DNA from 3 places in the Rhizobium sp. WCS2018Hpa-16 genome. Region 2 is predicted to be linked to each of the others. Evidence: predicted binding sites of a transcription regulator. Region 2 holds the regulator's gene; each other region holds the start of a gene.
What was found. The regulator LexA, encoded in region 2, represses DNA repair genes until DNA is damaged. The targets are predictions, from matches to a motif close to TGTTCNNNNTGTGTTCNG.

Region 1 (4,512 bases), 620 kb from region 2:
GAGAAACTGGCCTCTTAGACTGAGACAGCGGTGGCAGAACTCGCGCCCATTTCCATCAACCGTTGGACAGCCAACATATCGTCACGAAATCGCTGCAACTCCTCCGCTTTCCGCTGCTCATCCGGTATCCGCAAAAGATAGGACGGGTGGACGGTGACGAACAGCATCCTGCCACCTTCCATCGGCATCGGTCTGCCCCGGAGGTCTGACAGCTTCTCCCGCAGCTCTGTCAGGGCGAAGACAGCCGTGGCGCCCATGGCGACGATGAGCTTCGGCTGGACGAGATCGATCTCGCGTGTCAGCCACCAGCGGCAACGCTGCACTTCACCCGCATCCGGGCGCTGGTGAATGCGCTTCTTGCCGCGCGCTTCATATTTGAAATGCTTGACAGCATTGGTCACGTAAAGCGCCTTGCGATCGATGCCAGCCTCGCCGATCACCTGATCGAAGACCTTTCCTGCGGGACCGACAAAGGGCCGACCGGCAAGATCCTCCACGTCACCCGGCTGCTCACCAACAATCATGACATTGGCGTTGGCTGGTCCTTCACCAAACACGGTTTGGGTCGCCTTGCAATGCAGCGCGCAAAGCGTGCAGCCTTGCGCCTGATGCTTCAAACCATCAAGCGTATCCGCATCCGGCAGGACTGGTGCTGGCCTGTTTTCCGCCGCCGCCTGAAGACGGTGGTGGAACAGCTGCGGCTCGGTTGCTGCCTTGGCACCCATTTCCAGAACCCGCCTTTCGGCGTTCAGAATGAGGCTAGGAATGAGGTCTGCCTCGGGCAGGTTCTTCCAGTATTTCTTTGGCATTTCGGCTGTCATCGCCTTGATCTTCAACCGCGCCGGATTGAAAATATTGGCGTAATAGGTGCGCCACAGCTCATCTGTTTCATCGGAAAGATCGGGCTTTGATGCCGCCAGCCGCGAGGTTTCCAGAGTTTCGCCATCCCAGCGCGCTGAGCCGTTCGGGGTAAGGATCATCCAGTCCATATCCGTGAAACGGCGCTGGAAAAAGGATGCCTTGCGCTCGACAATAAAATGATCCGGCTCAAACCAGGCGATAAACCGCCGGCGGCCCGCGACGCCCTCACCCAGCGGCACTTCCTTGAAGCGCACAAAAGCCGTCATCTTGTGGCTGTCGCGCCGAACCGCTTTCTCCATCTTGCGCGCTTCCGCCACATCTGCGTCCGCCTTGAACGCAAGCAAGGCCCTGTCCTTCGAAAGCCGACACAGGAGACGGTAGAGCAGCGCAAACCGGGAGGGATCGCTGTGACAGATAATGGTTTGTGCCAAGGGCATGAAGGCCGAAGGTACGTTCACGCTGGCGGCGCTATCCACCTCTGGAACACGGTCGCCCTCTTCAAAACCAAACAGGCCGGTTTCCTCACCCCGAAACCGCCAATCGATTTCGTGTGGTGCGACATTTGCCGACAGGAACCGCCGAGCGGCATCGCGCCACTCGCTAAAATCCCCCCGCCCCTCCAGTGAAATCAGGTACATTACAGGAGGGACAATTGTTCTGGCTGCGGCGCGAACATGGCCCGCAAATCTGGGCGCTCTGTCAGCTTGCCCGGAGACCAGCCAACTGCGACAACGAATGCCTTGACCTTCTTCAACGACACGCCAAAGCGGGCAATATCTTCCAGCCGCAATTGCCGGAACCGTCGCGAAGACAGAATCGATTTCACCGTCTTTGTGCCGAAGCCCGGAACACGCAGCAGCGTTTCACGATCTGCCTTGTTCACATCGACAGGAAATTGCTGGCGGTTGGCCAGAGCCCAGGCGAGCTTCGGATCAATATCGAGATCCAGCATGCCATCCTTCTGGGTCGAGGCAATCTCGTCGATGTCGAAACCATAGAAGCGGTAGAGCCAGTCTGCCTGATACAGGCGATGTTCGCGCATCAAGGGCGGCTTGATCAGAGGCAGGTTTTTCGACGAATCGGGAATGGGGCTGAAGGCTGAATAATAGACACGGCGCAAACCGTAGCTGCCATAAAGCCGCGCACTGGTGGACAGGATGGTGGTGTCATTGGCGCCATCGGCACCAACAATCATCTGCGTGCTCTGGCCCGCTGGTGCGAATTTTCGGACCCGTTTGGTCTGAAGCGTCGGCTCACCCGCCTCCTCGATTTTCAGGCGAATGTCAGCCATGGATTTGCGGATATTCACCGGCTGTTTTTCCGGTGCGAACTGGCTAATACCGCTATCCGTCGGCAGCTCAATGTTGATCGACAGGCGGTCGGCATAGAGCCCGGCCTCCTCGATCAGGTGAGCCGATGCCTCGGGAATGGACTTGAGGTGGATATAGCCGCGAAAACCATGGGTGACGCGCAATTCTTTTGCCACCCGAACCAGCTCTTCCATCGTGTGATCTGACGACCGGATAATGCCCGACGACAGAAACAGCCCCTCGATGTAATTCCGGCGATAAAATTCGAGCGTCAGCCAGACGGCCTCCTCCACCGTAAACCTGGCACGCTCGACATTGCTGGAGGACCGGTTGATGCAATAGGCGCAGTCATAAATGCAGAAGTTGGTCAGAAGAATCTTCAGCAGCGAAATGCATCGTCCATCCGGCGCGTAGGCGTGGCAAATGCCCGAACCTTCGGTTGAACCCAACCCGCCGGAAGCGGAGGAATTGCGCTTCGACGTGCCACTGGAGGCGCAGGATGCATCATACTTTGCCGCATCGGAAAGGACTGCTAAGCGCTCTTTTATTGACTTTTTCATGCATATGTTCACTATATGTTCTTGCAATATAAGTCAATAACTGAATATGATCAGGCCGTAAATCTGCTAGAAATGGATGGCTTCAAATTATCTGGCAAATCACTCCGGTCTTCTGATATAGTGTCGGAAATTGTGATTTTGACATGGTTCCGTAGTTTTGCTCCGGAACCTGTTTCTTTTTGTGTCTGCGGGTACCGTAGATCGAATGCGAAGGAAGAAAAAATGGTAGAAAAAGTGCCAATGACGCAGGGTGGATTCATCAAGTTGCAGGAAGAACTGCGCTTCCGCCAGCAGGAGGAGCGTCCGCGCATCATCGAAGCCATTGCCGAAGCACGCGCCCATGGAGACCTCTCGGAAAATGCCGAGTACCACGCTGCCAAGGAAGCGCAGAGCCACAATGAAGGCCGCGTTGCAGAACTGGAAGACCTGACGGCCCGCGCCGAGGTTATCGACCTCTCGAAAATGTCTGGCACCACCATCAAGTTTGGTGCGACGATCAAGCTCATCGACGAAGAATCCAACGAGCAGAAGACCTACCAGATCGTGGGCGACCAGGAAGCCGACGTGAAGCAGGGCCGCATTTCCATCTCCTCGCCAATCGCCCGCGCGCTTATCGGCAAGGAAGTTGGCGACAGCATCGAGGTGAATGCACCCGGCGGTTCGCGCGGCTATGAGATCCTCTCCGTAAACTGGGGTTGATTAGCAGCCCCCTGCCCGAGTTATCCAATTTGCAACATGTTGACTTGGCCGATGTCCAGGTGCTTGCGCCGAATTTCAAGCGCAGGCTCTCTGGCGTAACCTCTACGATCATTCAGCTTCTGCCTGTTCAAAACAGGCAGGGGCAGAAGGTGGCGGCCATTGGCCCGGGCTTGCCCGGCAGCCTGCCGCATGTTCGCTTTCGTGAACTATGGAAGCTTTGGCAAATAGGGCCGGAAAAAAAGCCGCGCGTTTGGCATGCGCGGCGCAATATCGAAATGCTGCCTGCCATTCTCATGCGGGATGTGCTGCGCATGAAGCTGAAAGTGGTCTTCACATCCGCGTCCCAGCGCAAGCATAGTGGCTGGACGAAGTTTCTGATTTCGCGCATGGATGCCATCATCGCGACCAGCAACAAGACGGCGTCCTATATGGACCTGCCCAGAACCGTCATCATGCACGGCATCGATACCGACCGCTTCTGCCCACCCGCCGATAAGGCGCAGGCGAAACGTGCCCTCGGCCTTGATGCCAACAAGAAATATGTTGGCTGCTTTGGTAGGGTGCGCAAGCAAAAGGGCACGGACCTTTTCGTGGATGCGATGATTGCCACATTGCCGCAACAGCCGGGCTGGTCTGCCATCATTGCCGGCCGCGCCACCGGGCCGCATGTGGAATTTGAAAACGGCTTGAAGGAAAAGGTTCGCGCTGCAGGCCTTGGAGACCGTATTCTCTTTGTGGGCGAGCACACCAACATCAATGAATGGTATCGCACCCTCGACCTGTTCATTGCCCCTCAGCGCTGGGAAGGCTTTGGCCTGACGCCGCTTGAGGCGATGGCAACGGCCGTGCCGGTTATTGCGACCGATGTCGGTGCATTCCCTGAGCTGATTGTAGAACATGCGACCGGAGCCACCATTCCACGTGACGATCTGCATGCCATGAGCCAAGCCGCATCAAGCTGGATGAGCGACGACGAAAAGCGCATCAACGCTTCGCTGGCTGCGCGCCAGCACGTGGCGCAGAATTTTACGATCGACGGCGAAGCGGCAAGGCTGGCAAGCGTCTACGCGGCGCTTATGGCT
Region 2 (4,512 bases):
CTGGAGACAGCGCCGTTCCGTAGGTCTGAAACCGAAACGCAACCGGGCAGAAAAACGCATCCACAGCTGTGAACCCGGCCCCGGCCAGGAATGGACCGCCATGGGCTGCCAGCCCTTGCTGCCACAAGGCGTCTATCCGGGAAATATCTCTCTGCAATGCGTCCGATATGGAGGATGGCCTAATTCGAAGACCAACACTCATGGGATGGTTGTTGCGCAATGTGGAGAAGCCAGCATGCATCTCCGCCGCGGCAGAGCGAGACCAGGCCCGTGCCTTTGCATCCGCTGCCCATACGCCATCATGCTTTTCCGCAAGATACTCGGTGATGGCGAGCGATTCCCAAACGGTCAGATCGCCATCCACAAGACATGGAACTTTCGATGTCGGTGAAAACTCCGAAAACGCATGGTCCTTGTCATCGAAACGCATGAATCGCTCGGAAAATCCAATTCCGAGCGTGCGCATCAGCACCCAGATTCGCAGTGACCAAGACGAGTAATTCTTGTTGGCGATGAAAAGTTGATACATGAGCAGCGCTCCTAAAAGGCAGCGATCAAAAAGAGAAAACTATCAGTAAACGAGAGAATTTCTTGCATAAAGCCATCCACAGCGATGGCATCATTCAAATTATTTGATGACCGTAACCAGCGTGGCGATCACGCCGGCTCACAAGCACCAGCTACAAACGCAACGGCGAAATTCCCATGCCATAAGTATCTGCTGACATAACGGAAAATCCACTCCAAATCACCGAATCGCAGTGGAATCGATACCCGGCTAACAAGTTCTATCACCGCGCGGTGACTTGAGGCCCCGCGAGCGTCAACAGAGTTAAGACTGCGCCTGAAAAGCGAGGCAAGAGCCTGTCAGGCTGGTCAGTGATAACGCCTGATCAGACCAACAAGCTTTCCCTGAATCTTGACCCTGTCGGGTCCAAATATGCGGGTTTCATAAGCAGGGTTCGCAGCTTCAAGTGCGATAGACGCGCCGTTGCGACGGAAGCGCTTAAGCGTTGCCTCCTCTTCGTCCACCAGAGCCACGATGATATCACCGGGATTTGCGGTGCTGGTATCCTTGATAATGACGGTATCGCCGTCAAAAATACCGGCTTCGATCATCGAATCGCCTTTGACCTCAAGCGCGTAATGCTCACCCGCACCCAGCATATCCATCGGCACGACCACATCATGAGTGTTGTTCTGGATGGCGGAGATTGGCACGCCCGCTGCAATGCGTCCCATGACCGGTACGCTGACTGATTCAGAATTTCTGCTGTTGGAAGATGATGGCTGAGGCCGTTGCTCAACAGCTGCGGTTTTGCCGAGACTGCCCTCAATAACACTTGGCGTGAAGCCGCGCTGTGGCTTTTCCGGGGGCGAATATGATTCGGGAAGCTTGATAACCTCGAGCGCACGGGCTCTGTTCGGTAGCCGGCGAATGAAGCCGCGCTCTTCAAGCGCTGTGATCAACCGATGGATGCCTGACTTTGATGCAAGCTCCAGTGCATCCTTCATTTCATCGAAAGATGGTGGCACGCCGGACTCTTTCATTCTCTCATGAATGAATAGAAGCAGTTCCTGCTGTTTGCGCGTGAGCATGAAGAGACCCTTGACGATTCGAGGCGGAGATTCGGGAAACAAATACAGAACGAACACTATCTGTTCCATATGTGTTCTGCAATCCCTTAAAACTCAGTGAAAGTACAAACGAGTTTCAGCGTTGCCCACAATCCCGCCGAATACCGCTCCTATACCGTGACTCGCTGTCGGCTTACTGCTACATGCGTTGCCAAGATCGGGCGTGATGCCCGTGCACTGTTTCATTTGTTCCAAGGGAAAACCATGAGTGCGACGAACAATCTGAAGGTCATTGCCGGCGAGGGCGCTGCTGCGGTCTCTTTCTCGAACACCGAACGGTTTTCCCTGATTGCCGGTCCGTGCCAGATGGAAAGCCGTGACCATGCTTTCATGATTGCCGAAACGCTGGCCGAACTCTGCGGCAAGCTGGGAATCGGCCTTGTTTACAAATCATCCTACGACAAGGCCAACCGCACCTCGCTTTCGGGCCAGCGCGGCATCGGCATCGACAAGGCGCTGGAAGTCTTCGCCGAGTTGAAGGCGCAGTTCGGCTTTCCAGTCCTTTCGGATATTCACACAGAAGAGCAGTGCGCCATTGTTGCGCCCGTCATAGATATTCTGCAGATTCCGGCATTTCTCAGCCGTCAGACGGACCTGCTGGTGGCTGCTGCAAAGACCGGCCGAGTGATCAACGTCAAGAAGGGCCAGTTTCTGGCACCCTGGGACATGAAGAACGTGCTGGCCAAGCTAAATGACAGCGGCAACTCCAATGTGCTGCTGTGCGAGCGTGGTGCATCCTTCGGCTACAATACGCTTGTGTCGGATATGCGCTCACTGCCAATCATGGCATCGCTCGGTGCGCCAGTTATATTCGATGCGACCCATTCCGTTCAGCAGCCCGGCGGGCAGGGTGGCTCGACAGGTGGTCAACGCGAGTTCGTGGAAACATTGGCACGCGCGGCGGTGGCCGTTGGTGTTGCCGGTCTTTTCATAGAGACGCATGAGGACCCTGATAATGCGCCGTCCGATGGCCCCAACATGGTTCACCTGAAAGATATGCCGAAGCTTCTCGAAAAACTTCTGGCTTTCGACAATATCACCAAATCCGCCTGATATTTCGGCGCCGAGAGGCGTCGATGGAAACCATCGCGCAGGACGGGGCTTGTCATTGTAATTTCTTCCGCATCGGCTACAGCGGAAGACGAATACCAAACGACTCGCCGCTCTGGCGACGTGTTTTTATCGCATGCCGGAATCTGAAACTTCTTCACAGCTTCCCTCATGCGCTTTAAGACATGCACCTGAAAAACACTGTTCCAATCCTAAGGGAGAGATCATGACAGCCATTACCGACATTATCGCACGCGAAATTCTCGACAGCCGCGGCAACCCGACCGTTGAGGTAGATGTCTATCTTGAAGACGGCTCTTTCGGCCGCGCAGCGGTTCCATCGGGCGCATCCACCGGCGCGCATGAAGCCGTAGAGCTGCGCGATGGCGGCAAGCGTTACCTCGGTAAGGGCGTCGAGAAGGCAGTCGAAGCCGTCAACACGGAAATCTTCGATGCGCTGGGCGGTTTCGATGCCGAGAGCCAGATCCATGTCGACCAGACACTGATCGAACTCGACGGTACTCCGAACAAATCGCGCCTCGGTGCCAATGCCATCCTCGGCGTTTCGCTGGCTGTTGCTAAGGCTGCTGCTGAAACCACGGGCCTGCCACTCTATCGTTACGTTGGTGGCCCGAACGCGCATCTGCTGCCAGTTCCTATGATGAATATCATCAATGGTGGCGCGCATGCCGATAACCCAATCGACTTTCAGGAATTCATGATCATGCCAGTCGGCGCGGAAAATATCCGTGACGCGGTGCGTATCGGCGCTGAAATCTTCCACGTTCTGAAGAAGGAACTGTCTGCGCAGGGTTTCAACACCAATGTGGGCGACGAAGGCGGCTTTGCGCCGGGCCTGAAGAGCGCGCCGGAAGCACTCGATTTCATCATGAAGTCCGTTGAAAAGGCTGGTTACAAGCCAGGCGAAGACGTGGCGCTGGCTCTCGATTGCGCCTCGACGGAATTCTTCAAGAACGGCAAATACGTGATGGAAGGCGAAGGTCGCACGCTGGAGCCTGAAGCCATGGCGGATTATCTCGCCGAGCTCGCTGGTAAGTATCCGATCATCTCGATCGAAGACGGCATGGCCGAAGACGATTGGGACGGCTGGAAGTACCTTACAGACAAGATCGGCAAGAAAGTTCAGCTGGTTGGCGACGATCTGTTCGTGACCAACTCTGCCCGCCTTCGTGACGGCATCAAGATGGGCGTTGCCAATTCGATCCTCGTCAAGGTCAACCAGATCGGATCGCTGACGGAAACGCTCGATGCTGTTGAAACTGCACACAAGGCTGGCTACACGGCTGTCATGTCTCACCGCTCTGGTGAAACAGAAGACTCCACGATTGCCGATCTTTCAGTTGCCACCAACTGCGGACAGATCAAGACAGGCTCGCTTTCGCGCTCTGACCGTCTGGCCAAGTACAACCAGTTGATCCGTATCGAAGAAATGCTCGGCCCACAGGCCGCCTATGCAGGTCGCTCCATTCTTCGCGGCTGATTTCGATATCGATATGACACGACGAAAAGCCCGGTTAACGCCGGGCTTTTTTGTGCGCTGCGGTCGGAGCGTGCGTTAAGGTCAACGGATGGTTAAGCATATGTCGCTATGATGCCTTCAGTAACGCGTTTGAAGGCTGTTTCAGAGTATGTGGACCAAGCATCACAAGAAAAGACGTTTTGGCCGTCTTGTCGTTCCGGCAATCACGGTCGCGTTTCTCTCCTATTTCGGGTATCATTCCATCCATGGTGATTTCGGGCTGAAGGCTGCGGAGCAGTTGGAGAAGCAGCGCGTCGCCCGTTCGGCGGAACTGGCCAAGCTTA
Region 3 (4,512 bases), on a different contig from region 2:
GACGGTTCCTTCTCCTGGGAGAAGCTCGATCTGGTCAAGCCGCTCAAGGATGCTTTGAAAGCCGCATAAGGCTTGTCAATCATCGCTGATTGAGAGATATGGTTTGAAAAATTTGAAACCCGCGCGGTGCCATGGAAGGCACGGTGCGGGTTCTCCATTTGCATGAGAGTGTGGAAATGACGGAAGAACGACGCTCACGCTCAACGGAAGCGTTTTTTGGTCGGCGCAAAGGCAAGCCTCTGCGCGAGCAGCAGGCTGATTCCATCGAGAACCTCTTGCCATTGCTGAAGCTCGACCTTGCGACGCCTCCACCCCAGACGCTTGCGGCACTGTTTCCGGCCGATGTGAAATCCATCCGGCTCGAAATCGGCTTTGGCGGAGGCGAGCATCTCATTCACCGCGCGGGTGAAAACCCAGGCACGGGGTTTATCGGCGTCGAGCCCTTCGTCAATTCCATGGCAAAATTGCTGGGCTCGGTCCGCGAGCGGGAACTGATGAACATCCGCCTTTATGATGATGACGCGACGCAGGTGCTGGACTGGTTGCCGGATGCGTCCATTGATCACATCGATCTTCTCTATCCGGACCCATGGCCAAAGAAGAAGCACTGGAAGCGCCGTTTCGTCTCGGACGTCAATCTAGCGCGGTTTCACCGTGTGCTGAAACCCGGCGCGAAGTTCTGTTTCGCCTCCGATATCGATACCTATCTCAACTGGACACTGCAGCATTGTGCGCGCCATGGCGGTTTTGAATGGACAGCGCAGACCTCTGCCGACTGGACAACGCCATTCGCAACATGGCCGGGCACACGCTACGAGAACAAGGCGAAGCGCGAGGGTCGCAGCTCCGCCTATCTCACCTTTATCCGTACCTGATTGCTGATCAGATGTTCGCGTCCACCTCGGATGCGACGGGGATGGATGGCTGTGCGCCTGGGCGAGTGCAGGCCAGTGAGCCAGCAACAGCAGCGCGGCGCAGTGCGGCTTCAAAATCGAGACCAGCATCAAGGCTGGCCGCGAGATAACCGCAGAACGTGTCGCCAGCGCCGACCGTATCCACGGGCTCAATCTTCAGGCCCTTTGCCTTGACCAGCTTTCCATTGCGAATGGCGATGACGCCTTCTGCACCCAGTGTGACGATGAGCGTCTGTCCGGTTTCATTGTGAAGAGAGACAAGCTCTTTTTCCCGCTGGTCGGCGGAGAGATTATCCTTCCCGATCAGCAGCTCGAACTCCGTCTCGTTGGCGATCACGATATCAGCCATGCGCGACAGGCGCTGCGCATGCGAAGTCAACGGTGCCGTGTTGATGATGGTCGTGACGCGTTTCGCCTTGGCGGCTTTGAGCGCGGCCTCGATGGCATCTGCAGGCACCTCGAACTGCAGCATCAGAATATCGCCTGCTGCCATTTCAGAGATTGCGCGGTCTGCATCTTCGGGCGAAACTTCGCCATTGGCGGCGGGAATGACCGAAATCATGTTTTCCCCGCCTTCGCCAATCAGGATAACGGCGGTTCCGGTTGGCACGGCCACGGTCTTGATGAGCGACAGATCCGCTCTCGCATCACGAAGAAGCGTCAAGGCGGGCGCGGCGAACGCATCATCACCAATGGCACCAGCCATTTTAACGGTAGCACCGGCCCGACGGGCGGCCAGCGCCTGATTGGCGCCCTTGCCACCGGCGGCGGTCGAGAAGGATTTGCCGGTCACGGTCTCGCCGGGCTTTGGCAGGCGGTCGGATATGGCGACGAGGTCCATGTTGATGGAGCCGAAAACTGTGATCATGCGGGTCATTCCAAAGGGGGTAAAAACGAAGTCGAAACAGACGGCGACTTTGCCGGGTGTATCACTCGTCGTCAACCACCCTCAGCTTGGCAGAACCGGCGCGAACCTCTGAAATGCGGCGCAGCTGCTCGGCTTCCAGATGAGCGATTTCCTTTTGCGAGGGCGCAAAATCCAGGCTCTCGATTTTGACACCGCGCGCCAGAACCTTGTCAGACGAGGTCAACATCATGTCCACGTCCTTTTGCACCAGCCCGAAATGCGACTGCAATTTGCGCGTCCGCTCATCCAGCCGCCGCACATCATCCATCAACAGGGCCACTTCACCCTGAATGAGGTGAGCCTGTTCGCGCATCCGCTGGTCCTTCAGCACCGATTGGATGACCTGCACGGACAGCATCAGGAGGGACGGGGAAACAATGACCACGCGGGAGCGGTGCGCACGCTGGACCAGATTTTCAAAATGTTGGTGAATATCGGCAAAGATCGATTCCGAGGGCACGAAGATAAAGGCGGTGTCCTGCGTTTCGCCCGAAATCAGATATTTGTCGGCGACATCACGAATATGCACTTCCATGTCGCGACGAAACTGCTGCGTGGCGGCCCGCTTTGCCTCAGGCGAATCATCGGCTTTCAGTGCATTCCAGGCTTCGAGCGGAAACTTTGCATCAATCACCAGCGGCGGTGCATTGTTGGGCATTCTGATGGTGCAATCGGGTCGAAATCCGTTAGAAAGCGTGGGCTGCAAGCTATAGGAGCCGGAGGGCAGGGCGTCGGCAATGAGGGCTTCCATACGCGCTTGGCCGAAGGCGCCGCGTGTCTGCTTGTTGGAAAGGATAGCCTGCAGACCGATCACATCCTTGGCCAGATCCTGAATATTGCCCTGCGCAGCATCGATGACCGCAAGTCTCTCCTGCAGCTTGCTGAGATTTTCATGGGTGGAGCGGGTCTGCTCCGTCAAGGTCGTGCCGATCCGCTGCGACATGCCGTCCAGACGGTCGTTCAGCGTCTGGCTCATTTCGTTTTGACGGGCGCTGAGGCTCTCCGTCATGGCGGCGATGCGGCCGTGCAATTCCGACTGGGTTCGCAAAAGTTCGGTGATTTCATCCCGTGACTGGTCTACCACCGGCGGCCTTCGGAAGATAAGGATCGCCGCGACAAGACACCCGACAAGGAGAAGGGCGAGCATTGCGCCAACCGATATGTCGTTGCCACCAAGACTGAAAGCTGTCGTACCAAGAGCGTTAAAATCAATGTTCATAAGCAAATCTAACAGATTTCCCGTGATTCGTCAGATCAAAGCATGAACATTTCCACGGCGTAAATGAGTCCGCTTTTTCGTCTTTCGGGCCGTGAATGGTGCCTTCTATTTTTTGTTTCCTCGAAAGAAGAGATGCGTTATGGGGAAGCCATGACGATCAAACCTCTTATTATTTTGCCTGATCCTTTGCTGCGCCAGCAATCCAAGCCCATCGAACAGGTGGATGCCGAGATCACGCGTCTGGCCGATGACATGCTGGAAACCATGTATGATGCGCCGGGCATTGGCCTTGCCGCCATTCAGATCGGCGTGCCGCGCCGCATGCTTGTCATCGATATCTCGCGCGAGGATGAAGACCGCAAGCCAATCGTTTTCATCAATCCTGAAATCCTCACCGTGTCGGATGATATTTCGACCTATGAGGAGGGTTGTCTTTCGATCCCGGATTATTACGCCGAGGTGGAGCGCCCAGCTGCCCTGACATTGGCTTATATCGACCGCGACGGCAAGAAGCAGACGCTTGAGGCTGACGGTTTGCTGGCAACCTGTCTGCAACACGAGATCGACCATCTGAACGGTGTGCTGTTCATCGACCACATTTCCCGATTGAAGCGGGAAATGGTCATCAAGAAATTCACCAAAGCGGCCCGCGCAAAATTCTGATCCGCCGATCTCTTTAGATCGACGGGTACATCTGCGGGACAGGGGGCATCCATGGCACTTCGCATCATTTTCATGGGTACACCGGACTTTTCCGTTCCCACCTTGCGCGCCCTTGTCGATGCAGGCCATGAGATCGTGGCGGTTTATACGCAGCCGCCGCGCCCCGGCGGACGTCGTGGCCTTGATCTCCAGAAGTCACCTGTCCATCAGGCCGCCGAATTGCTCGGCATTCCGGTTCTGACACCTCTCAATTTCAAGGCGGAAGAAGACCGGGCGACGTTCAGGGACTTCAATGCCGATGTGGCGGTTGTCGTGGCCTACGGCTTGCTATTGCCGGATGCCATTTTGAGCGGCACGCGCCTCGGCTGCTATAATGGCCATGCCTCACTCCTGCCGCGCTGGCGCGGTGCCGCCCCCATTCAGCGTGCCATCATGGCAGGTGATACGGAAACCGGCATTATGGTGATGCAGATGGAAAAGGGGCTGGACACCGGCCCCGTCGCACTCACAGCACGCATCACGATTACGGCTGACATGACAGCCGGCGCGCTGCATGACAGTCTCATGCTGGCGGGTGCGCGGCTGATGCGCGAGGCGATGCTGAAGCTCGAAGATGGCGATCTGCCTGTCACGCCGCAGCCGGAGGAGGGTGTGGTCTACGCGGCCAAGATCGACAAGGGTGAAACCCGCATCGATTTTTCCCGCTCCAGTCAGGATGTGCACAACCACATCAGGGGCCTTTCGCCCTTTCCCGGCGCATGGTTCGAAATGGATATAGGCGGCAAGGCCGAGCGCGTGAAGGTGCTGGA

Region 1: RQI55_RS01835 (putative DNA modification/repair radical SAM protein) is a predicted target of LexA. The motif match lies at 2,737-2,754, and genes of this name have one in related genera.
Region 3: RQI55_RS06815 (DNA recombination protein RmuC) is a predicted target of LexA. The motif match lies at 3,072-3,089, and genes of this name have one in related genera.

What each region holds. Positions count from the first base shown of each region.
Region 1 covers NZ_JAVTIX010000001.1:362,314-366,825, reverse strand. Annotated here, with positions in the region: gene RQI55_RS01845 (SRPBCC domain-containing protein) at 1-18, shown strand, start outside; gene RQI55_RS01840 (UdgX family uracil-DNA binding protein) at 15-1,499, opposite strand; gene RQI55_RS01835 (putative DNA modification/repair radical SAM protein) at 1,499-2,731, opposite strand; gene greA (transcription elongation factor GreA) at 2,954-3,430, shown strand; gene RQI55_RS01825 (glycosyltransferase family 4 protein) at 3,460-4,512, shown strand, end outside; gene RQI55_RS01820 (glycosyltransferase) at 4,505-4,512, opposite strand, start outside.
Region 2 covers NZ_JAVTIX010000001.1:978,560-983,071, forward strand. Annotated here, with positions in the region: gene RQI55_RS04935 (glutathione S-transferase family protein) at 1-529, opposite strand, end outside; gene lexA (transcriptional repressor LexA) at 877-1,599, opposite strand; gene kdsA (3-deoxy-8-phosphooctulonate synthase) at 1,843-2,691, shown strand; gene eno (phosphopyruvate hydratase) at 2,915-4,189, shown strand; gene RQI55_RS04955 (septum formation initiator family protein) at 4,338-4,512, shown strand, end outside.
Region 3 covers NZ_JAVTIX010000002.1:142,399-146,910, forward strand. Annotated here, with positions in the region: gene metK (methionine adenosyltransferase) at 1-69, shown strand, start outside; gene RQI55_RS06805 (tRNA (guanosine(46)-N(7))-methyltransferase TrmB) at 177-875, shown strand; gene RQI55_RS06810 (ribokinase) at 883-1,782, opposite strand; gene RQI55_RS06815 (DNA recombination protein RmuC) at 1,844-3,040, opposite strand; gene def (peptide deformylase) at 3,191-3,703, shown strand; gene fmt (methionyl-tRNA formyltransferase) at 3,755-4,512, shown strand, end outside.